DNA from 3 places in the Pseudomonas sp. Seg1 genome. Region 3 is predicted to be linked to each of the others. Evidence: predicted binding sites of a transcription regulator. Region 3 holds the regulator's gene; each other region holds the start of a gene.
What was found. The regulator sigma-54, encoded in region 3, starts transcription at its own class of promoters, with help from an activator protein. The targets are predictions, from matches to a motif close to ANTGGCATNNANNTTGCTNT.
Positions count from the first base shown of each region.

Region 1 (5,287 bases), 1.0 Mb from region 3:
ACACCATGGGTTCCACGTTCAACGGTTTGATCGGCCTGATCATCCTCGCCCTCGACATCTGGGCCATCATCAATGTGCTGAAAAGCGGCGCGACCACCGGGATGAAAATCGTCTGGGTGCTGCTGATCATCCTCCTGCCAGTGCTGGGTCTGATCATCTGGGCGATTGCCGGACCGCGGGGCAACGTCCGAATCTGATCGCGATTTCGAGACTGACCACAAAACCTTTGGGAGCTGGCTTGCCAGCGATAGCATCACCGCGGTGTCACTGAGAGACCGGGGCGACTGCATCGCTGGCAAGCCAGTTCGCACAAGGTTATGTGGTATGCCGATGAAGTGAGGTTCGACCTGTCATCTTCGGCAACGTAGAATGCGCGCCTTTCCCGGGCAATCGTCGTCACGATCGACGCCCGCGCATTCATCGGAGCACTTGACCATGACCGTCACCAAGACCAGCGAGTACCTGGAAACCCTCTACGAAGGCTACGGCCAGCGTTTTCGCATGGAAAAACTGCTGCACGAAGTGCGCACCGAACACCAGCACCTGGTGATTTTCCAGAACCCGCGCATGGGCCGTGTGATGGCGCTGGACGGCGTGATCCAGACCACTGAAGCCGACGAATTCATCTACCACGAAATGCTCACCCACGTACCGATCCTCGCTCACGGCACCGCCAAGCGCGTGCTGATCATCGGTGGCGGCGACGGCGGCATGTTGCGCGAAGTGACCAAGCACGCGGGCGTCGAACACATCACCATGGTCGAGATTGACGGCACTGTGGTCGACATGTGCAAGGAATTCCTGCCGAACCACTCCAAGGGCGCCTACGACGACCCGCGTCTGAACCTGGTAATCGACGACGGCATGCGTTTCGTCGCCACCACCACGGAAAAATTCGACGTGATCATCTCCGACTCCACCGACCCGATCGGCCCGGGTGAGGTGCTGTTCTCGGAAAACTTCTACCAGGCCTGCCACCGTTGCCTGAACGAAGGCGGCATCCTCGTGACGCAGAACGGCACGCCGTTCATGCAGATCGACGAAGTCAAAACCACGGCCGGTCGTCTGCGCAGCCTGTTCCCGGACTGGCACTTCTACCAGGCCGCCGTACCGACCTACATTGGTGGTTCGATGACGTTTGCCTGGGGTTCGACCAATCCGGCCTACCGCAAACTGAGCCGTGAAGTCCTGCAACAGCGCTTCATTGGCAGCGGCATCGTCACTCGCTACTACAACCCGGAAATCCATATCGGTGCGTTCGCGTTGCCGCAGTACGTGCTGCAAGCGATCAACAAACCAAGCAACGACTGATCACCCATTTTTCATTTGTGTATGGATCCCCTGTGGTGAGGGGATTTATCCCCGACCGGCTGCGCAGCAGTCGTAAATCCAGCAAGCGCGGTCTGCCTGATCACCGCGTTGGCTGGTTTTGGGGGACGCTTCGCATCCCATCGGGGATAAATCCCCTCGCCACAATGGTTGTGTGCAAAATTCGCGGCGCATCTCCAGGATGAGGTTTTTTTCATCTTTGCCCGCTGTAATCCTTTTGAACCAACTTTCGGCGTACCAGTCGATTTAGGTGTAAGCCCATTTGCGGGTTTGATCGAGGAGGCACCGATGCAAAAGTGGAAAGTCACTTTCGTGGATGATCACGGTGAAATTGTCGATGAGGTCTTCGAGCGAGCCGAGTGCCCGAGCGACGATGAGGCCGCGCGACTGATCAAGGAGCGGCTCCTGCCTGTGGCCGCCGAACTGGATCTGAACGATCTGGAAGGGCGCACCGCCGATGCCGGCGTGAAAAACCTGAAAACCCAGAACAGCATCGAAATCCGCAGCATCACTCCAATCTGAAATTCTTCCTGTCACTTGAAGCACCAGGCCTTGGCAGCGGCTCTATCTTGGGGCTACTCTGCAAGCGAGATCAGCGAACGGATCGCTAAGGTCTGGTCTTGTCAGCTACATGCTTGTTTCCCGCGCGCAACCACGTTGCCGTAGTACTTTGGCCAAAGGCCCGGGGCGGGAATACGGAAAGTCTATCCATCTATCCGAGGGGGACGATTCATGAGCACAGCCTATCAAGAAGACATCAGCAGCAATGTTCTGCGCCGCATGAAAGAAGGCGGTTTCGATTTTTCCCGATTCCATCCCATCGAGTTCTACGCCATTTTCCCGGACGAGGAGCGGGCGCGCAGGGCGGCAGGCAAGTTTCGCGGTGAATCCATCAATGCCCAGGTCAGCGTGCGCGACGACGGCGCGTGGTCTCTGGAGTTGAGCAAAGTGATGTACGCGACATATGACGATATCGGCGATTTCGAGCAGGGGTTTTCTGCCGTGGTCGAACCGCTGGGTGGCATTATCGAGGGCTGGGGCGTCAAGCAGGAGGTGCGCAATCGCTACCGTCTGAACTGATCTCTTGCAGTAACTATTAAGCAACGGCTGACCTTTGGGTTGGCCGTTGTCGTTTCCGGCGTTCGAAAACCGCTGCGGCAAAACCCTGAAACAAGAATCCGAGGCCAAAAAAAAGCCACCGGAGAGGGTGGCTAAAAGGGAAGACCGATAAGGAGAGGAAACCGGTCAGGGTTACAGCGGGGCGGGCTGCGACGGCAGTCCAGAGCAGTTGAGCCGGGCACTTCCCGGCGCGGTGGCCGATGAAGTTTTGCGGCGAATGCGCGGATTATCCGCAGCCGTCGCCGAGCAGTGAAATCAACTCTGACTATGCTGGTGATAGGCGATGCAGTGCGTCGCAATGAAGCGGGGGCAATCAGGTTGGGGCATTTGCCGCACAGGAATGGTGCGGCGCCTGCGGCGTGAATATCCAACCGATTGAAATCAAAGCGTTTATGCCGATGGCACGGGCCTTGCGAAGGCCTGTAGGTCCGGGTGACAAGGAGTACGGCATGATCCGCACCTATTTTGATGAGATGTACGATGCCGGCGGCCAGGTTCGCCCGCATTACCGGGAGTTCGCCCGATGGCTGGCCGACACGCCTGACGAGCTGCTGGCTCAACGGCGGCGCGAGGCCGATTTGCTGTTCCATCGCGCCGGCATCACGTTCACGCTCTACGGCGATGAGCAGGGCACAGAGCGCCTGATTCCTTTCGACACCATTCCGCGGAGCATTCCCGCCAGCGAGTGGCGGATCGTCGAACGCGGCTGCATCCAGCGGGTCAAGGCGCTGAACATGTTTCTCGCCGACCTTTATCACGAGCAACGCATCATCAAGGCCGGGATCATTCCCGCCGAACAGGTCCTGGCCAACGAGCAATACCAGTTGGCGATGCAAGGCCTGGATCTGCACCGCGATATCTACTCGCATATTTCCGGCGTTGATCTGGTGCGCGACGGCGACGGCACCTACTACGTGCTCGAAGACAATCTGCGCACGCCTAGCGGCGTCAGCTACATGCTCGAAGACCGCAAGATGATGATGCGCCTGTTCCCTGAGCTGTTTGCCGCCCAGCGCATCGCGCCCATCGACCATTACCCGAACCTGTTGCTCGACACACTGAAAAGCTCCAGCCCTATCGACGATCCGAGCGTGGTGGTACTGACGCCGGGACGTTTCAACAGCGCGTTCTTCGAACACGCGTTTCTGGCGCGGGAAATGGGTGTGGAACTGGTGGAGGGCGCCGATCTGTTCGTGCGTGACGACAAAGTGTTCATGCGCACCACTGACGGCCCGAAAGCGGTGGACGTCATCTATCGCCGTCTCGACGATGCGTTTCTCGATCCGCTGGCCTTCAACCCCGACTCGATGCTCGGCGTACCGGGGCTGCTATCGTCCTACCGCTCCGGCAATGTGGTGTTGGCTAACGCTATCGGTACCGGCGTGGCGGACGATAAGTCGGTGTATCCGTTTGTCACCGACATGATTCGCTTCTACCTCGACGAAGAGCCGATCCTGAAGAACGTGCCGACCTGGCAATGCCGCAACCCGTCTGAACTTTCCCATGTGCTGGCCAATCTTCCAGATCTGGTGGTCAAGGAAACCCAGGGCTCCGGCGGTTACGGGATGCTTGTCGGGCCGGCGGCAACGACGGCGGAAATCGATGCGTTCCGCGAGCGGATCAAAGCCAAGCCGCACGCTTACATCGCGCAACCGACGTTGTCGCTGTCGACCTGTCCGACCTTTGTCGAAAACGGCATTGCGCCGCGCCACATCGACTTGCGCCCGTTCGTATTGTCCGGTCGCGAAACCCGGGTGGTGCCCGGCGGTTTGACCCGTGTCGCCCTGCGCGAAGGCTCCCTGGTGGTGAATTCCTCTCAGGGCGGCGGAACCAAGGACACCTGGGTGGTCGAGGATTGAAGGAAGCTTGCCATGTTAAGTAGAACTGCCTCGGATCTGTATTGGATGTCGCGTTACCTGGAGCGGGCGGAAAACCTCGCACGGATGCTCGACGTCAGTTATTCGCTGTCGCTGATGCCGCAGGACGGTCGCGGCGATGGTCTGCACGAATTGGCCATGCCGTTGTTGATCACCGGCACCCTCGACGATTACCTGGAGCGCCACGGCGATTTGCACGCCGAACGTCTGCTGCATTTCTTCGCTCTGGATGCGGCCAATCCGGCGAGCATCTACAGTTGCCTCGGCGCGGCGCGGGCCAGTGCTCACGCGGTGCGTGGCCGGATCACCGCAGATATGTGGGAAAACATCAACGCCACGTGGCTGGAGATTCGCGGCATCGCCGAACAGGGGCTGAGCCGCTATGGCATGAGTCGTTTCTGTGAATGGATCAAGGAACGCTCACACCTGTTCCGGGGTGCCTCTTACGGCACGATCATGCGCAACGATGCGTTTCGCTTCATTCGCCTCGGCACCTTTATCGAACGTGCGGACAACACGCTGCGGTTGCTCGATGCCCGTTACGAGATGGCGGGCGATCAGGCCGAAGCGGTCAGCGACGGCACCGCTCATGCTTATTACCAGTGGAGTGCCTTGCTGCGGGCCTTGTCGTCATTCGAGGCCTACACCGAGATTTATCGCGATGCGCCCGGCGCCCGACATGTGGCGGAGCTGCTGCTGTTGCGCGCCGATGTGCCGCGCTCCTTGCGCGCCTGCACCGAGGAGATCGACCAGATCCTCGCACAGTTGCCGGGGGCCAACGGTCGGCCGGCACAGCGACTGGCGGCAGAAATGGACGCACGCCTGCGCTACACCGGCATTCACGAAATTCTCGAAGAAGGCCTGCACGCCTGGCTCACCGAATTCATCCCGCTGGTGCGCCAGTTGGGCAACGCCATTCACAGTTCATACCTGGAGGCTGCATGAGACTTTCCATAAGCCAC
Region 1 covers NZ_AP021903.1:2,060,094-2,065,380, forward strand. The annotation lists gene KI231_RS09215 (PLDc N-terminal domain-containing protein) at 6-197, shown strand; gene speE (polyamine aminopropyltransferase) at 436-1,311, shown strand; gene KI231_RS09225 (hypothetical protein) at 1,618-1,851, shown strand; gene KI231_RS09230 (ribonuclease E inhibitor RraB) at 2,062-2,409, shown strand; gene KI231_RS09235 (circularly permuted type 2 ATP-grasp protein) at 2,898-4,307, shown strand; gene KI231_RS09240 (alpha-E domain-containing protein) at 4,320-5,270, shown strand; gene KI231_RS09245 (transglutaminase family protein) at 5,267-5,287, shown strand, end outside.
Region 1: the regulator sigma-54 is predicted to act here: its motif matches at 2,846-2,865, upstream of KI231_RS09235 (circularly permuted type 2 ATP-grasp protein).

Region 2 (5,287 bases), 2.1 Mb from region 3:
CGCGACCAGCACGACGGCGGTAGGGTAGGTCATGGCTTTCTTGATCTTGGCCTTGAGCGCTTCGCTTTTTTCCTTATAGGTCGCGACACGCTCCAGCAACGTATCGAGGGCACCGGACTGTTCGCCGGCATCCACCAGGTTGCAGTACAACTCGTCGAAATACTGCGGTTTCTTGCGCAGGGCGTTGGCGAAACTGTTACCCGCAGCGACTTCCTGTTTCACCTCGTCGACCAGTTTGCGCATCGCCGGGTTTTCGAAACCTTCGCCGATGATGTCGAATGACTGCAACAACGGTACGCCAGCCTTCATCATGGTCGCCATCTGCCGCGTGAACAGGGCGATGTCCTGAGCCTTGATGCGTTTACCGAAGCTCAGTATCGAGGCGGATTTCTTGCGCACCTTGCCAGGGTTGATCCCCTGTTTGCGCAACTGCGCCTTGATCAGCGCCGGGTTCAGCCCGCTCAGCTCACCGGTCATTTTGCTGCCTTTCTTGTCCGTGCCTTCCCAGGCATAAACACTGATTTTCGCTGCCTTGACCGCCATGTTCAGTCCTTGGTGACCCGGTTGATTTCTTCCAGGCTGGTGATGCCTTGCATGGCTTTATGCAGGCCGGAAGTGCGCAGGTCATCGAAACCGTCGCGGCGCATCTGGATGTCGATTTCCAGCGAGTTGCCCTCGGCCATGATCAGTCGCTGCAGGTCTGCTGTGTTTTTCACCACTTCATAAATCCCCACGCGCCCCTTGTAGCCGCCGTTGCAGTGATCGCAACCGACCGGTTCGTAGATCGTGAAACTGCCGATGCGTTCCTCGGGGAAACCTTCCTTGATCAGGGTTTCGCGGGGGATCTCGATGGCTTTCTTGCAATGGCTGCACAGCTTGCGCGCCAGTCGCTGGGCAATGATCAGGCTGACCGAGGTGGCGATATTGAAGCCGGGGATGCCCATGTTGTGCAGGCGGGTCAGGGTTTCGGCTGCGCTGTTGGTATGCAGGGTAGAGAGTACGAGGTGGCCGGTTTGCGCGGCCTTGATGGCGATCTCGGCGGTTTCGAGGTCACGGATCTCACCGACCATGATCACGTCCGGGTCCTGCCGCAGAAACGAACGCAGGGCCTGGGCGAAATCCAGGCCCTGTTTGGGATTGACGTTGACCTGGTTGATGCCTTCCATGTTGATCTCCACAGGGTCTTCGGCGGTGGAGATGTTGATGTCGACGGTATTGAGAATGTTAAGCCCGGTGTACAGCGACACGGTCTTGCCTGAGCCGGTGGGGCCGGTGACCAGAATCATGCCTTGTGGCTGCTTGAGCGCGGCCATGTACAGGTCTTTCTGCGCCGGCTCGTAGCCGAGCGCATCGATGCCGATCTGTGCACTGGACGGGTCGAGGATCCGGATCACCACTTTTTCGCCCCACAGGGTCGGCAGGGTGTTGACCCGGAAGTCGATCGACTTGCTCTTCGACAGGCGCATCTTGATCCGCCCGTCCTGGGGTTTGCGCCGTTCCGAGATGTCGAGGCTGGCCATGACTTTCAACCGTGCGGCGATTCTCCCGGCCAGTTGAATCGGCGGCTTGGCCACTTCGCGCAGAATGCCGTCGGTGCGTACGCGCACCCGGTAGTTCTTTTCGTAGGGCTCGAAGTGCAGGTCGGAGGAGCCGCTCTTGATCGCGTCCAGCAGCATCTTGTGAACGAAGCGCACCACCGGCGCGTCGTCGGCGTCGAGTCCGCCGATGGCGTCCTGCTTGCTGTCGTCGATGGATTCGACATCAACGCCATCGAGGTCGACGTCGGCCATGTCTTCGAGGCCGCTGGCGTGGGTGTCGAAGAACTTTTCGATGGCATCGGTGAGTTTGTCGTCCTCCACCAGAATGGCTTCGGTACTCAGCCCGGTGCTGAACTGAATGTCATTGATTGCCTGATGATTGCTCGGGTCGGAGATGCCCACGAACAGTTTGTTGCCGCGGCGCCACAGGGGCAGGGCGTGGTGCTGGCGCACCAGTTTTTCGCTGACCAGGCCTTTGGGCTGGGTTTCCTTGTCCAGGCAATTAAGATCCATGAAGGCCATGCCGAAATGCTCCGAAGCGATCTCGGCCACCTGCCAGCTCTTCACCAGTTTGTTCTGCACCAGATAACTGACCAGCGACAGGCGATTGCGCTGGGCCTGTTGCCAGGCTTGCTGGGCGCTTTTTTCCGTAAGCAGTTCGGCCTGCACCAATTGCTTGGCCAGACCGCTCAGAGCGATGTCATTCATGGGGATTCCGCACGCTTGCAGTTCATGACTTATAGCCTAGTCAAGTGACAGCGCCAAACACCCTCGGTGCAGGTGACAAAAAGTGTCAGATAGTGCGGTTGCAGGTTGTAGGAAATGGCGTCGAGCGCGCTTGGCGCCCAATGGGCGGGGCCCGGGAGGCATTGGCATGGCCTATGCTGCATCACTTTCAGATCATGAGATTTCGACTCATGCATGGAGCGTGTCTATGAAAAAACAACAAGGTTTCACTCTGATCGAACTGCTGATCGTGGTGGCGATCATCGGGATTCTGGCGACCATCGCCTTGCCGCAGTACACCAAGTACCAGGCACGGTCGAAGGTGACGGCGGGGCTGGCGGAAATCAGCGCGCTGAAAGTGCCGTTCGAGGACACTATCAATCAAGGGACTGACCCGACGCTGACGCTGGTAACCGGTAGTGCAACTTATGTGACGACCAACTGCGGTACGGTGACTGCTTCGGGTACTGCGTCTTCGGGCGCAGGCACCATCGTTTGCACTTTGGCCAATGCGCCCGCTCCCGTGTTGGGCAAAACCATTACGCTGACTCGCTCTGGCGGTGCGACGGGTAACACGGCCGGCGTCTGGAGCTGTGCATCGACGGTAAACGCCGACTACGCGCCTAAAGGTTGCCCTGGCAGTGGTACCTGATCATCCGGGTTCGTGTCGTGAAATGCCCCGCCTTGCGGGGCATTTTTCATTGCGTAGCACTTCACAAAAGCTTCAATAATTTCAGCGCCTTAGGAACTTTCCAAAAAGCCGCAACTTGCATGTGAATTTTGCACATGTCATGCAATTTGCATGAATCCGGAAATTGGCGTTATTTGTAATTTATTGATTTATAAGGAATTTATACGTTTCGAAAAGTTGGCACGGCGCTCGCAATATCTCCAGTAACCCTGCTGACAAGACATCCAGCAGACTTTCCAGAAAAACAGGAGTTACTCGTATGAAGAAGTTCGCTATCACTGCCGCTGCTGCTACCGCGCTGACCCTGACCATGGCTTCCGGTGCATTTGCACAATCCACCCAGGCTAACCAGGCTCCTATGACCCTGGCCGCCGGCGAAGTCACCAAGGCTAAAGAAGCTACTTCCGATACCTGGATCACTACCAAAGTGAAAAGCGACCTGGTCACCGAAAAAGGCATCCCAGGCACCGACATCAAAGTAGAAACCAACAAAGGCGTCGTTTCCCTGTCGTCGACTGTTGCTGTAACTGACGCTCAGAAAGCCACCGCAGTAGCGATCACCAAGAAAATCAAAGGCGTCAAAGCGGTCTCCGCTGATGGCCTGAAAGCCGAGTAAGACATGACTTCTCGCCTGGACCGGGAGAAGGCGCGACAGACGGGCCGAGCAATACGTCTGCCGCAACTTTAGAGTTCATGCGAACGGTCACACGGACGTGACCATTACAGGCCCCGGCACTTGTGTCGGGGCCTGTTTTATTTGGCAAGTAACAGACAATGTGGGAGCGAGCCTGCTCGCGAAAGCGCTCTGTCAGCCGACGAAGATGTTGACTGACGCAACGCATTCGCGAGCAGGCTCGCTCCCACATGGGTTTGGGTGTCGGGTCAGTTACCGCGTTTGCTGTTGATTTGGCGCAGTCGGTTGCCTTCAAAGCGCAGGTATTGGTACATGCCGTTGTTCGGGCCGTAGGTCCATTCCTCGACCTGAAACTCTTCTCGACGATTGGCGCTTCTCTTGTAGCCCAGTGCATCGCGGCTGACCGGTTCACCGCACTTCTGCATTACCTCGCTTGCGCGGTCGCCGAGGCTGACCAATTGACTGCCGCAGCGCAGGGTATCGGACGCTGAGGCCTGCCCGGCAACCAGCGTCAATGACATCGCAAACAGCCATTTACCCTTCATCATTCGGCATCCAGGTGCATTTGCGTCACCACCCGACCATCGCTTTCGGCTTCGCCAAGGTTGGCGTCGATGAAGTACACGCGATCGTCAGCCAGTTGGCCCTTGTCTACCAGATAATCCTTGATGCTGCTGGCGCGGTCCTGGCCCAACTGCCGCAGCAACACATCGCTGGAACTCCAGAACTGGATCACGCCTGCGCGCATTTTCGCCGTGCGTTCTTCCTTGCCCAGGTCCTTCCATTCGGCCGGTGGCTGGGTTTTCAGACGCGTGCGGTAGATGCCTTCCAGCAGTGGACCCTTTTCGCTGTCCGGTACCTGTAGCAAGGAGGCCTGGGCGGGAACCTTGTCGCCGCGACGCTGGAGCATCTTGTAGTAGTTGTACTGGTATTCACGTTCCAGACGCTGTTCGGCGAGCAATGGGCCGTCGCTGCTTTTCGCGGCGGTGCCTTCGATTTCCAGGCGCAGGGCCGGGCGCTCCTTGAGTGCCTGTGACAGTTTCACCAGCGCGGCTTCGGCATCCTTGTTCAATTCGCTGGAACCCGGTGCAAACGAGACGGTGCCGAGGTCTTCGGAACCGCCGCCATTGATCAGGCCGCCTATCATCTTGAATGGGGCGGCGGCGGCTTTGACGATCAGGTTGCGCAGGGTCTGCCAGACAATTGGCATCACGCTGAACTGCGGGTTGTTCAGGTCACCGGTCACCGGCAGTTCGATGGAGATCTTGCCGTCGACGTCCTTGAGCAAGGCAATTGCCAGTTTCAGCGGCAGGCTCACGGCATCCGGGCTGTCGACCTTTTCACCGAGTTGCAGTTGCTCGACCACCACTTTGTTCTCGGCTTTCAACTGGCCCTTGGTGATCAGGTAATGCAGGTCGAGGTTGAGTCGGCCCTTGCGGATGCGGTAACCGGCGAATTTGCCGGAGTAAGGCGTCAGCGTGGTCAGTTCGACACGCTTGAAGCTGGTGGCGATGTCGAGGCTGGCCATCGGGTCGAACGGATTGACCGCGCCTTTGATGGTCACCGGCGCATAGCGGTCGACCTTGCCTTTGACGTCGACGCTGGCAGGTTTCGCCTGACGGCTGTCGATGGTGCCGATCTGGCCGTTCAGTTGCTGCACGGCGGTGGCGAAGTTCGGCGTCAGGCTGAAGTCGGCGA
Region 2 covers NZ_AP021903.1:5,584,834-5,590,120, reverse strand. The annotation lists gene KI231_RS25065 (type II secretion system F family protein) at 1-543, opposite strand, end outside; gene pilB (type IV-A pilus assembly ATPase PilB) at 546-2,246, opposite strand; gene KI231_RS25055 (pilin) at 2,473-2,916, shown strand; gene KI231_RS25050 (BON domain-containing protein) at 3,215-3,571, shown strand; gene KI231_RS25045 (DUF2845 domain-containing protein) at 3,838-4,134, opposite strand; gene KI231_RS25040 (DUF748 domain-containing protein) at 4,134-5,287, opposite strand, start outside.
Region 2: the regulator sigma-54 is predicted to act here: its motif matches at 2,407-2,426, upstream of KI231_RS25055 (pilin).

Region 3 (5,287 bases):
TGGACATTCTTCAGGGTTTTCTGCAGGGCCTGACCCAAGCGTTCGGTCAGGTAGACGGAGCGGTGATGCCCGCCGGTACAGCCAATGGCAATGGTGACGTAGGCGCGGTTACTCGCGGCGAAGCGTGGCAACCATTTGTGCAGATAAGTGAAGATGTCCTGGAACATTTCCTCCACCTCGGGCTGTGCTGCCAGATACTCGGCCACCGGCGCATCGAGACCCGATTGTGCACGCAACTCAGGTTTCCAGTAAGGATTGGGCAGGCAGCGCACATCGAACACCAGGTCCGCATCCACCGGCATGCCGCGCTTGAAGCCGAATGACTCGACCAGGAACGCGGTGCCCGGCTCCGGCTGATTCAGCAAACGCAGCTTGATGGTGTCGCGCAACTGGTACAGGTTCAGATGGGTGGTGTTGATTTTCAGGTCAGCGAGGTCGGCGATAGGGCCGAGCAGGGCGGTTTCATCCTGAATCGCCTCGGCCAGCGAGCGGTTGGCGTTGCTCAGTGGATGGCGACGGCGGGTTTCGGAAAAACGCTTGAGCAGGGTCTCCTCGTCGGCATCCAGATACAAGACATCGCACTGGATGTGTTTGCTGCGGACATCTTCCAGCAGTTCCGGAAAACGGGTCAGATGGCTCGGCAGGTTACGCGCATCGATAGACACGGCCACCAGCGGCTGCGCCAGTTCGGTGTGAATCAGCGCCCGTTCGGCCAGTTCTGGCAGCAGGCCAGCCGGCAGATTGTCGATGCAGTAGTAACCGTTGTCCTCAAGGACATCCAGGGCGGTACTTTTACCCGAGCCGGAACGGCCACTGACGATGATCAAGCGCATGATTACTGCCCGTTTTGCTCGTCCAGTACGACCTGGTACAAGGCTTCGTTGCTCGGAGCGCTGCGCAGCTTATCGCGCACGTCCTTTCGATCGAGCATGCTGGCGATCTGGCGCAGCAACTCCAGATGGGCATCGGTAGCCGCTTCCGGGACCAGCAGAACGAACAGCAGGTCAACCGGGGCGCCGTCGATGGCATCGAAATCGATAGGGGCTTCAAGGTGCATCAAGGCGCTGATTGGCGACTGGCAACCCTTGAGGCGGCAGTGAGGAATGGCGATGCCGTTGCCGAAACCGGTAGAGCCGAGTTTCTCACGGGCGATCAGGGCCTCGAAGACATCTTGCATCTCCAGATCCGGCACTTCGCGGGCGATCAGGTTGGCAATTTGTTCGAGGGCTTTCTTTTTACTGCCGCCCGGCACGTTCACCAGGGAACGGCCGGGGGTCAGGATACTTTCAAGTCGGATCATGGAATGGGGGGTTATCGACCGGTGGCGCCCTGTAGCAGGCTCTGGGTCTTTTCCTTATGCTTTTTGAGTTGTTTATCCAGCTTGTCGGTCAAGGCGTCGATCGCCGCGTACATATCGGTATGTTCCGCATTGGCGACCACTTCGCTGCCGGGTATATGCAAGGTGGCTTCGATTTTCTGCTTCAGCTTTTCGACGCACATCGTGACTTGCACGTTGGTGATCTTGTCGAAATGTCGTTCCAGTCGTTGGAGTTTTTCCTCGATGTAGGAACGCAGAGGTTGGGTCACTTCCAGTTGGTGTCCACTGATGTTGACTTGCATACAGCTTCTCCTTCGTTGCCAGTGCATAAAGCGGCAGGCTGGATAGCCTGCCACTGGAACGCTGTAACGTGGCTTACATCAACCGCTTGCGTTCGCTCGAAGGCGCGATCCCTAAGGACTCGCGGTACTTGGCGACGGTGCGGCGAGCCACCTGAATGCCTTGTGCCTCCAGTAAACCAGCGATCTTGCTGTCACTCAACGGCTTTTTCTGATTTTCCGCCGCAACCAGTTTTTTGATGATCGCGCGGATCGCCGTGGACGAGCATTCACCGCCTTCGGAGGTGCTGACGTGGCTGGAGAAAAAGTATTTCAGTTCATAAATACCACGCGGGGTATGCATGAATTTCTGTGTGGTCACCCGGGAAATCGTCGATTCATGCATGCCGACCGCTTCAGCGATGTCATGCAGGACCAGCGGCTTCATGGCTTCGTCGCCGTATTCCAGGAAGCCGCGCTGATGCTCGACGATCTGGGTGGCCACTTTCATCAGGGTTTCGTTGCGGCTTTGCAGGCTTTTGATGAACCAGCGAGCTTCCTGCAACTGATTGCGCATGAAAGTGTTGTCGGCACTGGTATCGGCGCGACGCACGAAACCGGCGTACTGGGCGTTTACCCGCAGGCGTGGCACTGACTCCTGATTCAGCTCGACCAGCCAGCGCTCGTTGTCCTTGCGCACGATGACGTCCGGGACGACATACTCGGCTTCAGTGGATTCGATCTGCGAGCCTGGACGCGGGTTGAGGCTCTGCACCAGTTCGATGACCTGACGCAGCTCGTCTTCCTTGAGCTTCATGCGGCGCATCAATTGGCTGTAATCACGGCTGCCGAGCAAGTCGATGTAGTCGGTGACCAGGCGCTTCGCTTCGGCCAGCCAAGGGGTCTTGGCCGAGAGCTGACGCAGTTGCAGCAGCAGGCATTCACTGAGGTTGCGGGCGCCAATGCCTGCCGGTTCGAATTGCTGGATGCGGTGCAGGACGGCTTCGATCTCGTCCAGTTCGATGTCCAGTTCCGGATCGAACGCTTCAAGAATCTCCTCGAGGGTTTCGTCCAGGTAGCCCTGATTGTTGATGCAATCGATCAGGGTCACGGCGATCAGTCGATCGGTGTCGGACATCGGTGCGAGGTTCAATTGCCACAGCAGGTGACTTTGCAGACTTTCGCCAGCGGAGGTGCGGGTGGTGAAATCCCACTCGTCGTCATCGCTGGTTGGCAGGCTGCTGGCACTGGTCTGGTAAACGTCCTCCCAGGCCGTATCGACCGGAAGCTCGTTGGGGATACGCTCGCTCCAGTCGCCGTCCTCAAGGTTATCCACCGTTGGGGCGGTTTCCTGATAGGAGGGTTCCTGGATCTCGGTGTTGGGCTTCTGTTCGGCGTTGTCGGCCAGGGGATCGGAGTTGTCGAAGTCGTCGCCTTCTTCCTGGCGTTCGAGCATCGGATTGGATTCCAGGGCCTCCTGGATTTCCTGTTGCAGATCCAGGGTCGACAATTGGAGCAGGCGGATGGCCTGTTGCAGCTGCGGTGTCATCGTCAGCTGCTGGCCCATTCTCAAGACTAGCGATGGTTTCATGGCAGGGGCTTAACACCTTATTCGCCGGCGCTATGCGCCATCCACTACAGGGCGCCGGAGCGCCAAACTTAAGCAAATTATATGCCTGAAACTGAAGTGTTTGCCTAGAGCGCTGTAACAATTAAAGCGTATTAAATCCTGCTTGAATCGATACAGCACCCGGGCGGCTCACCGGGCACTTTGCGCTTACAGGCGGAATTCGTGGCCCAGATACACTTCCTTGACCAGATCGTTGGCCAGGATGGTCGCGGAGTCACCCTCGGCGATCAGTTGACCGTCGTTGACGATGTAGGCGGTTTCGCAGATGTCCAGCGTCTCACGCACGTTGTGGTCGGTGATCAGTACACCGATGCCCTTGGCCTTGAGATGGTGGATGATCTGCTTGATGTCGCCGACCGAAATCGGGTCGACACCGGCGAACGGTTCGTCGAGCAGGATGAATTTTGGCGCAGTCGCCAGAGCGCGGGCGATTTCCACCCGGCGGCGTTCACCACCCGACAGGCTCATGCCGAGGTTGTCGCGGATGTGGCTGATGTGGAATTCCTGCAGCAGGCTTTCCAGCTCTTTGCGACGGCCGGCCTTGTCGAGCTCCTGACGGGTCTCGAGGATGGCCATGATGTTGTCGGCCACCGACAGTTTGCGGAAGATCGATGCTTCTTGCGGCAGATAGCCGATACCGGCCTTGGCGCGGCCATGCATTGGCTGGTGGCTGACGTCCAGATCGTCGATCAGCACACGACCCTGATCGGCCTGTACCAGGCCGACTATCATATAGAAGCAGGTGGTCTTGCCGGCGCCGTTCGGGCCGAGCAGGCCGACGATCTGGCCGCTGTCGATCGACAGGCTGACGTCACGCACGACCTGGCGGCTTTTATAGGCCTTGGCCAGGTGCTGAGCTTTCAGAGTTGCCATTACTGGGTTTTCTCGTCGGTTTTCTTCTTCGGCTGGATCACCATGTCGATGCGCGGACGCGACTCGGTGACCTTGCTGCCGGTAGCGCGACCGGCGCTGGCGAGTTTCTTCACGGTGTCATAGACGATTTTCTCGCCTTGAGTCGTGTTGTTGTCCTTGTCGACAACCTTGGCCTTGTCGATCAGCACAACGCGGTTTTGCGCGGCGTGGTACTGAATCGTCACGCCCCAGCCCTGAACAGGCTTGGTGTCGCCAGCGGTCTGCAGTTGTTCGAAGTAGGCGAGGTTGCCCACCGAGGTCACCACGTCGATGTCACCGGTCGGCGTGCGAGTGATGGTCACGGTGTTGCCGGTAACCTTCATCGAGCCCTGAGTGATGATGACGTCGCCTTTATAAGTGGCAATGCCATTCTTGTCGTCCAGTTGGGCGTCGTCGGCCTGGATGCGGATCGGCTGTTGCTGATCGTTCGGCAGAGCCCAGGCGCTCACGCTTCCCAGTGCTGCGCCCAGACTGAGCAAAATAGGGAGGGTTTTAACGAGCCTCATACTGTCCTCTTACGTTCGATAGCAGGTGTATCCTGCTTTCCTTCAGATACGCTTTCATTCCCACGCCAGTCGATACACCGCCAGCGCCGTCGATTCTAACGGGTTGCTCGGTCTGCGCATATTGTTCCTGCGGGAACACGGTCATGCGCGTGGAGGTAACCAGCAAATCGCGGTTTTGCTCATCGGTGCGCTTGATGCGTACCGAATCGATCAATTCGACCTGGGTGCCGCCCGAATTCACTTCGCCGCGCTCACTGGTCACATGCCACGGAAATTCCGTCCCGCGGTACATGTTCAGGTCAGGCTTGGTGACCAGCGTGATGTCGGTCGCCTTGACGTGCTCGGCCTTGTCGGAGGTCATTTCATATTGCACTTTGCCGTCCGGCAGGTATTGCAGGGTATGCGTATTGGTTGCATACCAGTCGATAGGGGTTTCGACGGACGTGACCGGAGGCTTGTCGAGGAAGCGTTCCGGGCTGATGTTCCAGTAGCCTACCGCAGCGAATATCGCCGCGATGCAGCCGAACAGCAGGAAGTTGCGAAATTTTTTGCTAAACATGGTTTGGCTCACAGGTACGCGGCGTTGGCCGCATCAAGGCGGCCCTGGGCGCGCAGGATCAATTCGCAGAATTCGCGGGCGGCA
Region 3 covers NZ_AP021903.1:1,062,392-1,067,678, forward strand. The annotation lists gene rapZ (RNase adapter RapZ) at 1-833, opposite strand, end outside; gene ptsN (PTS IIA-like nitrogen regulatory protein PtsN) at 836-1,300, opposite strand; gene hpf (ribosome hibernation-promoting factor, HPF/YfiA family) at 1,312-1,620, opposite strand; gene KI231_RS04530 (RNA polymerase factor sigma-54) at 1,694-3,187, opposite strand; gene lptB (LPS export ABC transporter ATP-binding protein) at 3,374-4,099, opposite strand; gene lptA (lipopolysaccharide transport periplasmic protein LptA) at 4,099-4,644, opposite strand; gene lptC (LPS export ABC transporter periplasmic protein LptC) at 4,631-5,203, opposite strand; gene KI231_RS04550 (KdsC family phosphatase) at 5,212-5,287, opposite strand, start outside.